DNA from 3 places in the Alkalihalobacillus sp. NPDC127517 genome. Region 1 is predicted to be linked to each of the others. Evidence: riboswitches for the same ligand, from Rfam matches in the RefSeq annotation. Region 1 holds a riboswitch; each other region holds the start of a gene.
The links. A riboswitch is a leader RNA that binds a small molecule or an ion and turns the genes downstream of it on or off. The one in region 1 is predicted to bind S-adenosylmethionine.
Positions count from the first base shown of each region.

Region 2: it holds a riboswitch for S-adenosylmethionine, as region 1 does, so the genes downstream of both, ACQKKO_RS07710 (methionine ABC transporter ATP-binding protein) here and ACQKKO_RS05450 (transporter substrate-binding domain-containing protein) in region 1, are expected to answer to the same signal.
Region 3: it holds a riboswitch for S-adenosylmethionine, as region 1 does, so the genes downstream of both, metK (methionine adenosyltransferase) here and ACQKKO_RS05450 (transporter substrate-binding domain-containing protein) in region 1, are expected to answer to the same signal.

Region 1 covers NZ_JBNNQX010000003.1:255,176-258,457, forward strand. Annotated here, with positions in the region: gene ACQKKO_RS05440 (amino acid ABC transporter ATP-binding protein) at 1-271, opposite strand, end outside; gene ACQKKO_RS05445 (amino acid ABC transporter permease) at 268-990, opposite strand; gene ACQKKO_RS05450 (transporter substrate-binding domain-containing protein) at 1,012-1,824, opposite strand; SAM riboswitch class I at 1,911-2,019, opposite strand; gene ACQKKO_RS05455 (hypothetical protein) at 2,338-2,733, opposite strand; gene ACQKKO_RS05460 (hypothetical protein) at 2,717-3,010, opposite strand; gene ACQKKO_RS05465 (SH3 domain-containing protein) at 3,138-3,282, opposite strand, start outside.
Region 2 covers NZ_JBNNQX010000005.1:53,895-57,176, reverse strand. Annotated here, with positions in the region: gene ACQKKO_RS07715 (YecA family protein) at 1-971, shown strand, start outside; SAM riboswitch class I at 1,040-1,142, shown strand; gene ACQKKO_RS07710 (methionine ABC transporter ATP-binding protein) at 1,304-2,332, shown strand; gene ACQKKO_RS07705 (methionine ABC transporter permease) at 2,325-3,005, shown strand; gene ACQKKO_RS07700 (MetQ/NlpA family ABC transporter substrate-binding protein) at 3,033-3,282, shown strand, end outside.
Region 3 covers NZ_JBNNQX010000008.1:132,708-135,989, forward strand. Annotated here, with positions in the region: gene ACQKKO_RS12580 (gamma carbonic anhydrase) at 1-40, shown strand, start outside; gene metK (methionine adenosyltransferase) at 108-1,322, opposite strand; SAM riboswitch class I at 1,454-1,564, opposite strand; gene pckA (phosphoenolpyruvate carboxykinase (ATP)) at 1,746-3,282, shown strand, end outside.

The sequences.
Region 1 (3,282 bases):
GGTTATACTGCTGGAACACCATGCCGGTAGACGTCCTAAGTGCCAGAATCTCTTTCTTACTAGCCGACTCCACATTTACTCTTTTCCCACTCACTTCAACGAAGCCACTTGTTGGCTCCTCAAGAAAGTTCATGCAACGCAGGAGTGTTGATTTGCCTGAGCCACTTGGACCTAAGATCGCCACAACCTCTCCTTTGTTCACCGAAAGATCAATCCCCTTTAGCACATGGTGTTTCCCAAAGTACTTATGTAAATTCTCTAGCTTGATCATGATGCAATCCCTCTTTCATATCTGCGCGCCCGTTTCTCAATGATCACAAGCACCCTCTCCACCATCAGGCACACGATCCAATAAATAATCGACACCGCAATATACACTTCAAAAAAGGCTAACCCACGCGAGCCAAGAATCTTCGCCTGGCCCATAATATCGATCACGCCAATAATAAAGACAAGTGACGTATCCTTAATCGTAGTAATGAACATATTTCCAAGGTTCGGGATCGCTACAATTAAGGCCTGCGGGAAAATAATCTTCAGCATCATCTGCGTCGGCTTCATCCCAATCGCCTTTGCCGCCTCAAACTGCCCGCGATCCACCGACTCAATTGCCGAACGAATCGTCTCTGATAAATACGCACCTAGATTAAAGGAAAAGGCTAAGAGAGCGTACACCTCTGGAGCAATCAGATTCACATCGAGCCCAAGCAGCCACCCTTGTTCCCGCTGCAGAAAATAGATCACCTTAGGAATCCCGTAGAAGACGAGATACAGCTGCACTAAAAGCGGTGTGCCCCTCACAAACGAAACATAGACTGATGTTATCACCCGCAATACAGGAACCCGGTAAATTTTAATCAATGCAGTCCCAAGCCCAATCACTAAACTTAAGGTGAGCGATCCTACCGCAATCCCAAGCGTAATTGGCAGCCGCGCTAAAATATATGGAATGCTTTCAATTAGAAATTGAAGGTCTAGTAAGTTCTCCATGATGTCTTCCCCTCTTCCACTCTATTCCGGAATATACTCTCCACCTGTCCACTTCACTGAAAGCTCGGCAAGCGTCCCGTCTTCTTTCAGTTCCTTTAAGATCGGATCAATTAGCTTCTGTAGCTCCTCGCCCTCTTCCGACTGTGCGAACACAATGCCCATATTGTCATTCACTAACGACTGACCCACAATCTCAACATCTAAGTCATATTTATCGAGCACCGTATCAATCATAATTGGATCATTTACATACGCATCCACGCGCCCGTTCTGAACGTCCTGCAGGATCTCAGCAGGTGTACCACTCTCACTGTACTCCAGTTGAATTGGGTTCTCCGCATCCTTGTTGTATTCCTCAAGCAACAGCGTATACGAATCCCCAGCGAGCGCCCCGACCTTTTTCCCCTCTAGATCCTCAATCATCTCAATATCCTCTTCACCCGACTTCACCACAATCACCGTCTCCGCAGCAAAGTACGACTCCTCTGAGAACAAATACTTCTCCTCACGCTCAGGCGTTTTCGCCACCTGATCCGCCACTACCTGAATCTTATTGGATTCAAGCGCCAGGAACATACTATCCCAAGGCGTCGCCACAAAATCAAACGCATAGCCATCCAAGCGCTTATCGATCTCCTGGACCACCTCAATATCATAACCAGTTAGTTCATTGCTCTCATCCGCAAACGCGAAAGGTGGGTAATCATTCTGCGTACCAACTAAGATGACCTGTTCATTTGTTGTGGTATTTCCAACAGAACACCCACCTGCTAGAACCGCCAAACCAAGAACCGCAACAACCGATTGAGTCAAACGAGCATGTCTTTTCATCATGTAAACTCTCCCCTTTTATGTAGATGCATAGTTGAATAAACAATCAAAAAACGCCCCTTTCATCAGAAAGAGGCGTTTCAATAAAAAACTTATCTCTCAGAATGAAATCATTCTGCAGGAAGTAGCACCTTTCATGTCACACATGATGGTTGCCGGACGTCATCGGGCCTGTCCCTCAGTCACTCTGGATAAGATATGAAGTTATATGTATTTCACAATGTTATGAAAGTTTTGGGGTTTTGTCAATTGGGGAATATGATTTTTTCATTCCATCAATGCGTTTAAAATCTGATTCATTTAATTAGAAATTAGTTTGTTATTTAACTTTTACTATTTAATAGTGGCGTATATGCTTTTACTCCTAGTTTATCTAGCATCTTTATAATAGTAAGCATAGCACGCTCTGTGTTAATCTTTGCCTCAATATAATACGTTTCTCCTGTTAACAAAGATTGATACTCTCGGCTTGTTGTGAATTTTCTACGGTTAATATGCACCGGTTGCAACGCAATATCATAATGGGAGTTTATGCTCCTCAATCCAACGCAATATATTAATCCAGAGATGAGTAACACTTTCTCCCCTAATTACGGCCTGAATTCCTTTATCATGAATTACAATTTCTAACTCATCCCACCTTTTATTAATAGATCTATGAAATGGCGAGACAAAATTCCATAACTCATCGACATCATTTTCCTCATCTAAAATCCAACGTATCTTCCTAAATATATCACCGTATGTCTCTGTAACGATTTTTTTAACGTAATCTCTTTCCTCACTTTCTTCTTCATTTGAGATACTTGTAATTGCATTAATTACATCTTCAAATCGAACATAAATTGAACGAACTAGTAGTCTCTCTTCTTCTATCGTAGCAAGTTTTTCTCTTTTATTTTTGTATGGCATACGTAGTGCATCTACATATTGTTGAATCGAAGGTATGATAGACCTGATTAAAACAAATTATGTTAAAGGGGCCCATTGCCTTTTCATCATTATTTTTTACTACCTTATGCTTTTTACGAAAAATATAAATAAGGTATAAATATTTGGCCTCTTCTCTAACTTTTTCTCCTTTAAACCTAATACGTTCGAATCTTGTGAACAAAATATTATGCTCTTTGTGTCGAAATTCAACAAATTCTGTGTCCATTCCTTCAACTTTAAAGTGCTCTTTTTTCATGAGTATCTCCTCCATTATCTTAATGATGAAAAATTCCCATGTAAACAGTTGTGCACCAATACAAGATTACCTTTTTAAAAAAGAAAAAGAGTAGTATGAAACTACCCTTTTCAGAAATGACATAATTTTATTTATTTAATTTCTCTAAATACCGAGTATAAACCCAACCAGTAACAATTTCTTCATTTTCATTTTCGTACTCAATCAATGACCAGTTTTTATTTTTATAAAGCACTTGAACAACCATTCCGAAATTAACTTTTCCTACTGGC
Region 2 (3,282 bases), on a different contig from region 1:
CCTTTGACTTAAGTGCGCCAATTCCTGCACTTGATCAGCATAGTATCTACGAGCTGGTTGATAACAACCGGATGGAAGAGGCTGAAAGCTGGTTTAGACAAAGCGAGTTTAATCTATATGATCAAGTGATTACAAAGTATCAAACGGTGGATATCACATTTGATATCAATCACTTCCGAAAAGAGGCAGGCTTACCTGAGTCGCCATTTGTGACTCAAAAAGAGAATCGGGATAGTAGCTTAAAGCCAATCTATTACCATAACAATCAATTCCTTTCTGTTAAACAAGAGGATATTGAGACATATGAGGACTTAGGATTTAATCCAAACACGATTGATGCATTTTACCATGACCCTATTCTACGCTTCTTTAAAGAGAAAACAGATGGAAAGGCAGCAGGTACTGTTCGTAAGTACCGGACAAGCTTATTCACCATTCGTTACTCATTAGAAGTACAGAGAACAAAGAATTGGTCTGATTGCACAAAAGACTTCTGGAAAAAACACTTACTTATTGATCTCTTTGAAAATGATGTCATTAGCCAAACACAGGTAAAAGACCTACTAAGTACAATTAAAGCATTTACGAAGTGGCTAGATCAGAACGTAGGAACAGCCATTCATGCAGACGCTTCTGCGGTTTGCTCAGAGCTTGAGACTTCTTTAATTGAAGCTGTTCAAGTGTATAATCTGTCATCTGATTCAGGACGTTTTTCTTTACCTCAGTATCAAAAGGTCGATCCTGAAGCAACAGGTGGACTGTTCAAGGTAACGGAAGTGACTGAAGATCGTATTCATGTGAAGTCGATGGATACAAAAGATACAGTAACCTTTGTTTTGCCGAAAAAAGCACAAAACCTGGCGAACGAAGGATTAATCTTTGAAGCAGTTGTGGAGGTAGCTGAAGATCAGCAGACTGAGCTCGCAAAACTGTTAAACGTTTATCCTAAAGAAGCATATCAATACTTGTAAAAAAGAAATACCTCTTGTCAGATTCGACAAATTCTGATATTGTGTTTTTAACACAACACAACCACATATTCTTATTAAGAGGAGCAGAGGGACTGGCCCGATGATGCTTCAGCAACCCCGCAATTGCGGAAGGTGCTAATTCCTGCAGGTGAAAGACCTGGATAATAAGAGCTGAATGACTTACAACAATCATTTCAACCCTCTTATTTTTAGTTAAATAAGAGGGTTTTTATTGTTTTTAGGAAAACATGAGAGTAAGGGTAAGAGATCGCTTTCAAACCTTAGTATCCTCATCGATATAGACTATTTTTAAGGGAAGGCAGGTACGACCATTGATTGAATTTAAGGGAGTTAGTAAGGTATTTAAAACAACGGATCGCGAAGTAAAGGCACTTGATGACGTGACATTTCGTGTAGAAAAAGGACAAATTGCTGGTGTCATCGGATTTAGTGGAGCAGGGAAGAGTACATTAATACGGAGTGTGAATCTGCTTGAGCGTCCAACTGATGGGGACGTAATCGTAAATGGCCAGAGCATTATGTCATTAAAGGGAAGCCAATTGCAGAAGGCAAAGCGCGATATCGGTATGATTTTTCAACACTTTAATTTGCTTCAATCAAAAACGGTGTTTGAGAATGTAGCTGTCCCCTTGCGACTTGTTCGTACACCTCAAGCAGAAGTGAAGAAACGAGTAGCGGAATTACTAGAGTTTGTTGGTTTATCAGATAAAGCGGAAAGCTATCCAGAACAGCTTTCTGGTGGACAAAAGCAACGGATTGGGATCGCCCGTGCGCTTGCATCGAATCCAGCCGTTCTTCTATGTGACGAAGCAACATCAGCTCTTGATCCAGAAACAACAAGTGCCATCCTCCAGCTTCTTAAACGAGTGAATACAGAATTTAACGTGACGATCTTAATCATTACTCATGAAATGGGAGTGATCCGTGAAATCTGCGATCGCGTAGCCGTGATGGAATCCGGACGAATTATTGAAGAAGGTACGGTTCTTGATGTCTTCTCTAAACCGCAGCATCAGACTACAAAAAACTTTGTTCGATCAGTAGTAAATGATCAAATTCCAGCAAGTGTACGACGTATTCTGGAGCAAGGGTCGGAAAAAACGAGAATCTACAAAATAGAATTTATAGGTGAGTCTTCTGGGAAGCCACTTTTGTCTGAGCTTGTTAGAAAATTTGACGTTGATGTCAATGTACTCTTTGGAAACATTACAGAAATCCAGGATACACCATTCGGGAGCTTAACTGTTGAAGTACAAGGTGAACCGGAGTCACTTGAAGCAGCGTTTCAATTTATTCTAGACAAAGATTTACTTGTAACGGAGGTGAAACTTGATGCTTGAGAGCCTACCAGAATCCATTAGACCAAACATTTCAACGGATATACTGATCACCTCCCTTTATGAAACGTTATATATGGTGTTCTTATCCTTATTATTTTCAGCGATCATTGGTATTTTACTTGGTGTTGTACTCGTTGTGACACGTAAAGGGCATATTCTTGAATGTACATGGTTTTTTAACATATTGAATCCAATTATTAATGTGCTGCGTTCAATTCCCTTTATTATTTTAATGGTGGCAATAATCCCATTCACACGTTTTATTGTTGGAAGTGCTGTTGGAATGGAAGCAGCTGTTGTACCGCTTGTTGTATACGCAGCACCTTATATTGCCAGGTTAATTGAGAACTCATTACTTGAAGTCGATCCCGGCATCATTGAAGCGGCTGACTCAATGGGAGCGTCAAAAACACAGATTATCTTCCGTTTCTTATTACCGGAAGCAAAAGGCTCACTCATTTTAAGTATTACAACTGCAACGATTGGACTTGTCGGTGCCACTGCAATGGCAGGTGCCATCGGGGCAGGTGGAATTGGTAATGTTGCCATTACTTACGGATATCAGCGTTTTGACAATGCCACAATGGTAATCACAGTTATCTTATTAATTGTTATGGTTCAAGGCTTGCAATCACTTGGAAATTTACTTGCTAAGAGATCGAGAAGAAGATAAAACAGAGAGAAAAGGGTGGAGAGTATTATGAAAAACACATTAAAATTGTTGGTAGCAGGACTTGGACTCGCAGCACTTACCGCATGTGGTTCAGGAGATGAAGAAACGGTCAAAATTGGTATTGCGGGAACAGATGCGCGTCAGTGGGACTTTATCTCTGATATCGCTAAAGAAGAAGGCATTAACATTGAAATTGTGAGCTTTAACGATTATGTTCAACCGAACCAGGCGCTTGCGGACGGAGATATTGATGCAAATGCGTTCCAAACCGTATCTT
Region 3 (3,282 bases), on a different contig from region 1:
ACAATATTATAAAAGGCTTCAATCTGAGACCAACGACTGATTCTAGCCCTAATTGAATGAATATAAAAAATAAGCTGCATCCAAATGGATGCAGCTTATCTTAGTTATTATGCCATTTTTACGCTAGCTTGTTCTTTTAATGTTGCAGCCTTATCTGTTTTTTCCCAAGGTAAGCTCACATCTGTACGACCAAAGTGGCCGTATGCAGCAGTTTGCTTGTAGATTGGGCGACGCAGATCAAGCATACGAATAATACCAGCTGGACGTAGGTCAAAGTTTTTACGAACAAGAGACACAAGCTCTTCTTCTGACACTTTACCTGTTCCAAATGTATCAACAGAGATAGATACAGGCTGAGCCACACCAATCGCATACGCAAGCTGAACTTCTGCTTTATCAGCAAGACCTGCAGCAACAATGTTTTTCGCAACATAACGTGCAGCATACGCACCAGAGCGGTCTACTTTTGTTGCATCTTTACCGGAGAATGCGCCTCCACCATGACGTGCATAACCGCCATACGTATCAACGATAATCTTACGTCCTGTTAATCCAGCATCCCCTTGAGGTCCACCAATTACAAAACGTCCAGTTGGATTAATGAAGTATTTTGTATTTTCGTCAATTAATTCAGCAGGTACCACATGTTTAATGACATGTGTTTTTAAATCATGTTGAATTTGTTCTAATGTTGCTTCTGGTGCATGCTGAGTTGAAATAACAATCGTATCAACACGAGCAGGCTTCCCTTGCTCATCATACTCAACCGTTACTTGAGTTTTTGCATCTGGGCGAAGGTAATCAAGAATTTCTTCTTTACGGACTTCTGCCACACGACGTGCAAGCTTATGACTTAAAGAGATCGGTAAAGGCATTAACTCTTTCGTTTCATTTGTAGCAAAACCAAACATTAATCCTTGGTCTCCTGCACCGATAGCTTCAATTTCTGCTTCTGTCATTTGTCCTTCACGAGCCTCTAATGCTTTATCAACACCTTGTGCGATATCAGCCGATTGCTCATCAATTGAAACAAGGACTGCACACGTTTCCGCATCGAATCCGTATTTCGCACGTGTATAACCAATTCCTTTAATCGTGTCACGTACCACACGTGGAATATCCACATATGTACTTGTTGTAATTTCTCCTGCTACTAACACCATTCCTGTAGTAACTGACGTTTCACACGCCACACGAGCGTTAGGGTCTTTCTTTAAAATTTCATCTAAAATCGCATCAGAAATTTGGTCACAAATTTTATCAGGATGTCCCTCTGTTACTGATTCGGATGTAAATAATCGTCTACTTTTAAGTTCTGTCATGTTAAACATCACCCTTCCAATTGAGTCTAAGCTTCTCTTATCAGCCTAATCACAGGTTGAGATTAAATATACACAATAAAAAACCCTTCTCCTCTATATTGAGGAAAAGGGTTGAAATGTTGTCCTTTAACCTCTTATCGTTCAAGGCAATTGCCTTGCAGGTTAGCACCTTTCCACTTTTAGTAAAGTAGTGGTTGCTGGGCTTCACTGGGCCTGTCCCTCCGCCGGCTCTCCGATAAGATCCGTTCGCCATGAAGTATATATCATTCTTTCTTGAAAGTCAATCTATTCAAGGCTTTCATGCGATCTGAATGACCTAAATAGATGAACCTAACAAAAGTATAGACTAATTATTTAAATGTGTTATACTAATTAAAAAATAAGTTATTATTAAGCAACTTAATTGGAGAGGAGTATCATATTATGAACATACTTAATACAGCTATTGCGCTTGAAGACCTCTTATCTCAATCTAGAGTACAACATAATCTTTCTGTTCCTAGTCTAGTAAGTAAAGCACTTCAAAATAAAGAAGGTGTGCTAACCGAAAGTGGTGCACTTAGCGTCGAGACAGGTGCATATACTGGTCGTTCTCCTCGGGACAAATTCATTGTAAGAGAAGATTCCGTTGAGTCACTTATTCATTGGGGGGCTGTTAATCAACCTATTTCAAGTGATCTATTTACTGCTCTTTATGATAAAGTCTTAACTCATTTAAGTGAAAAAGAAGAGATCTTCGCGACTCATGGATTTGCTGGAGCAGATACAACGTACCAACTACCTATTCGAATGGTAAATGAGTTCGCATGGCATCAGCTTTTTGCAAAACAGCTGTTTATCAGGTCAGATGAAGTACCTGAGAATTCATGGCAGGAGTCTTTTACAATCGTATCAGCTCCTACGTTCAAAGCAGATCCTCAAACGGATGGAACACGCTCGGAAGCATTTGTCATCATTTCATTTGAAAAACGTATCGTATTAATTGGTGGAACAGAATATGCAGGTGAGATGAAGAAATCAATCTTTTCTGTTATGAACTTTTTATTACCACTTGAAGGGGTTCTCCCTATGCACTGCTCAGCTAACACGAGCACAGAGGGTGACGTCGCCTTGTTTTTTGGATTATCTGGTACAGGTAAGACCACTCTTTCAGCAAGCCCAGATCGGTTGTTAATTGGTGATGATGAACACGCCTGGTCGGCAAATGGAGTGTTTAATATTGAAGGTGGGTGCTATGCTAAGTGCATCAATCTTTCCCTTAAAAATGAACCACAGATCTGGAATGCCATCAGGTTTGGCACAGTGTGCGAGAATGTCGTGGTTGCTGAAAATGGGAAGGCTGACTACGATGATGTATCACGAACGGAAAATACTCGTGCTGCGTACCCGCTACATTACATTCCAAATGCACTTGAACCAAGCATTGCTGGACACCCTTCGACGATTATCTTTTTAACCGCAGATGCATTTGGTGTCTTGCCTCCAATAAGTAAGCTGACAAAAGAACAAGCGATGTACCATTTCTTATCTGGATACACGAGTAAGCTAGCCGGAACTGAACGAGGCGTTACAGAACCCGAAGCTACCTTCTCCACATGCTTTGGTGCTCCTTTTCTACCATTACCACCTAAGCATTATGCATCCATGCTAGGTGAATTCATTGATATGCATAATGCCGAAGTATTTTTAGTCAATACGGGATGGTCAGGTGGACCATATGGTACGGGGGCAAGAATGAGTCTTTCTTATACTCGCGCAATGGTGCAAGCAGCACTTCAAGGGGAATTATCACAAGTAGAAACGACAGAAGATGAATTCTTTGGGTTGCATGTTCCCATCCAATGTCCTGGAGTACCTGATAACGTTCTTAATCCAAAGACAACATGGGAAGACCCAAAAGCGTATGATTTAAAAGCAACAGAGCTTGCAAACCAGTTCAAGAAAAACATTTTGAATTTTG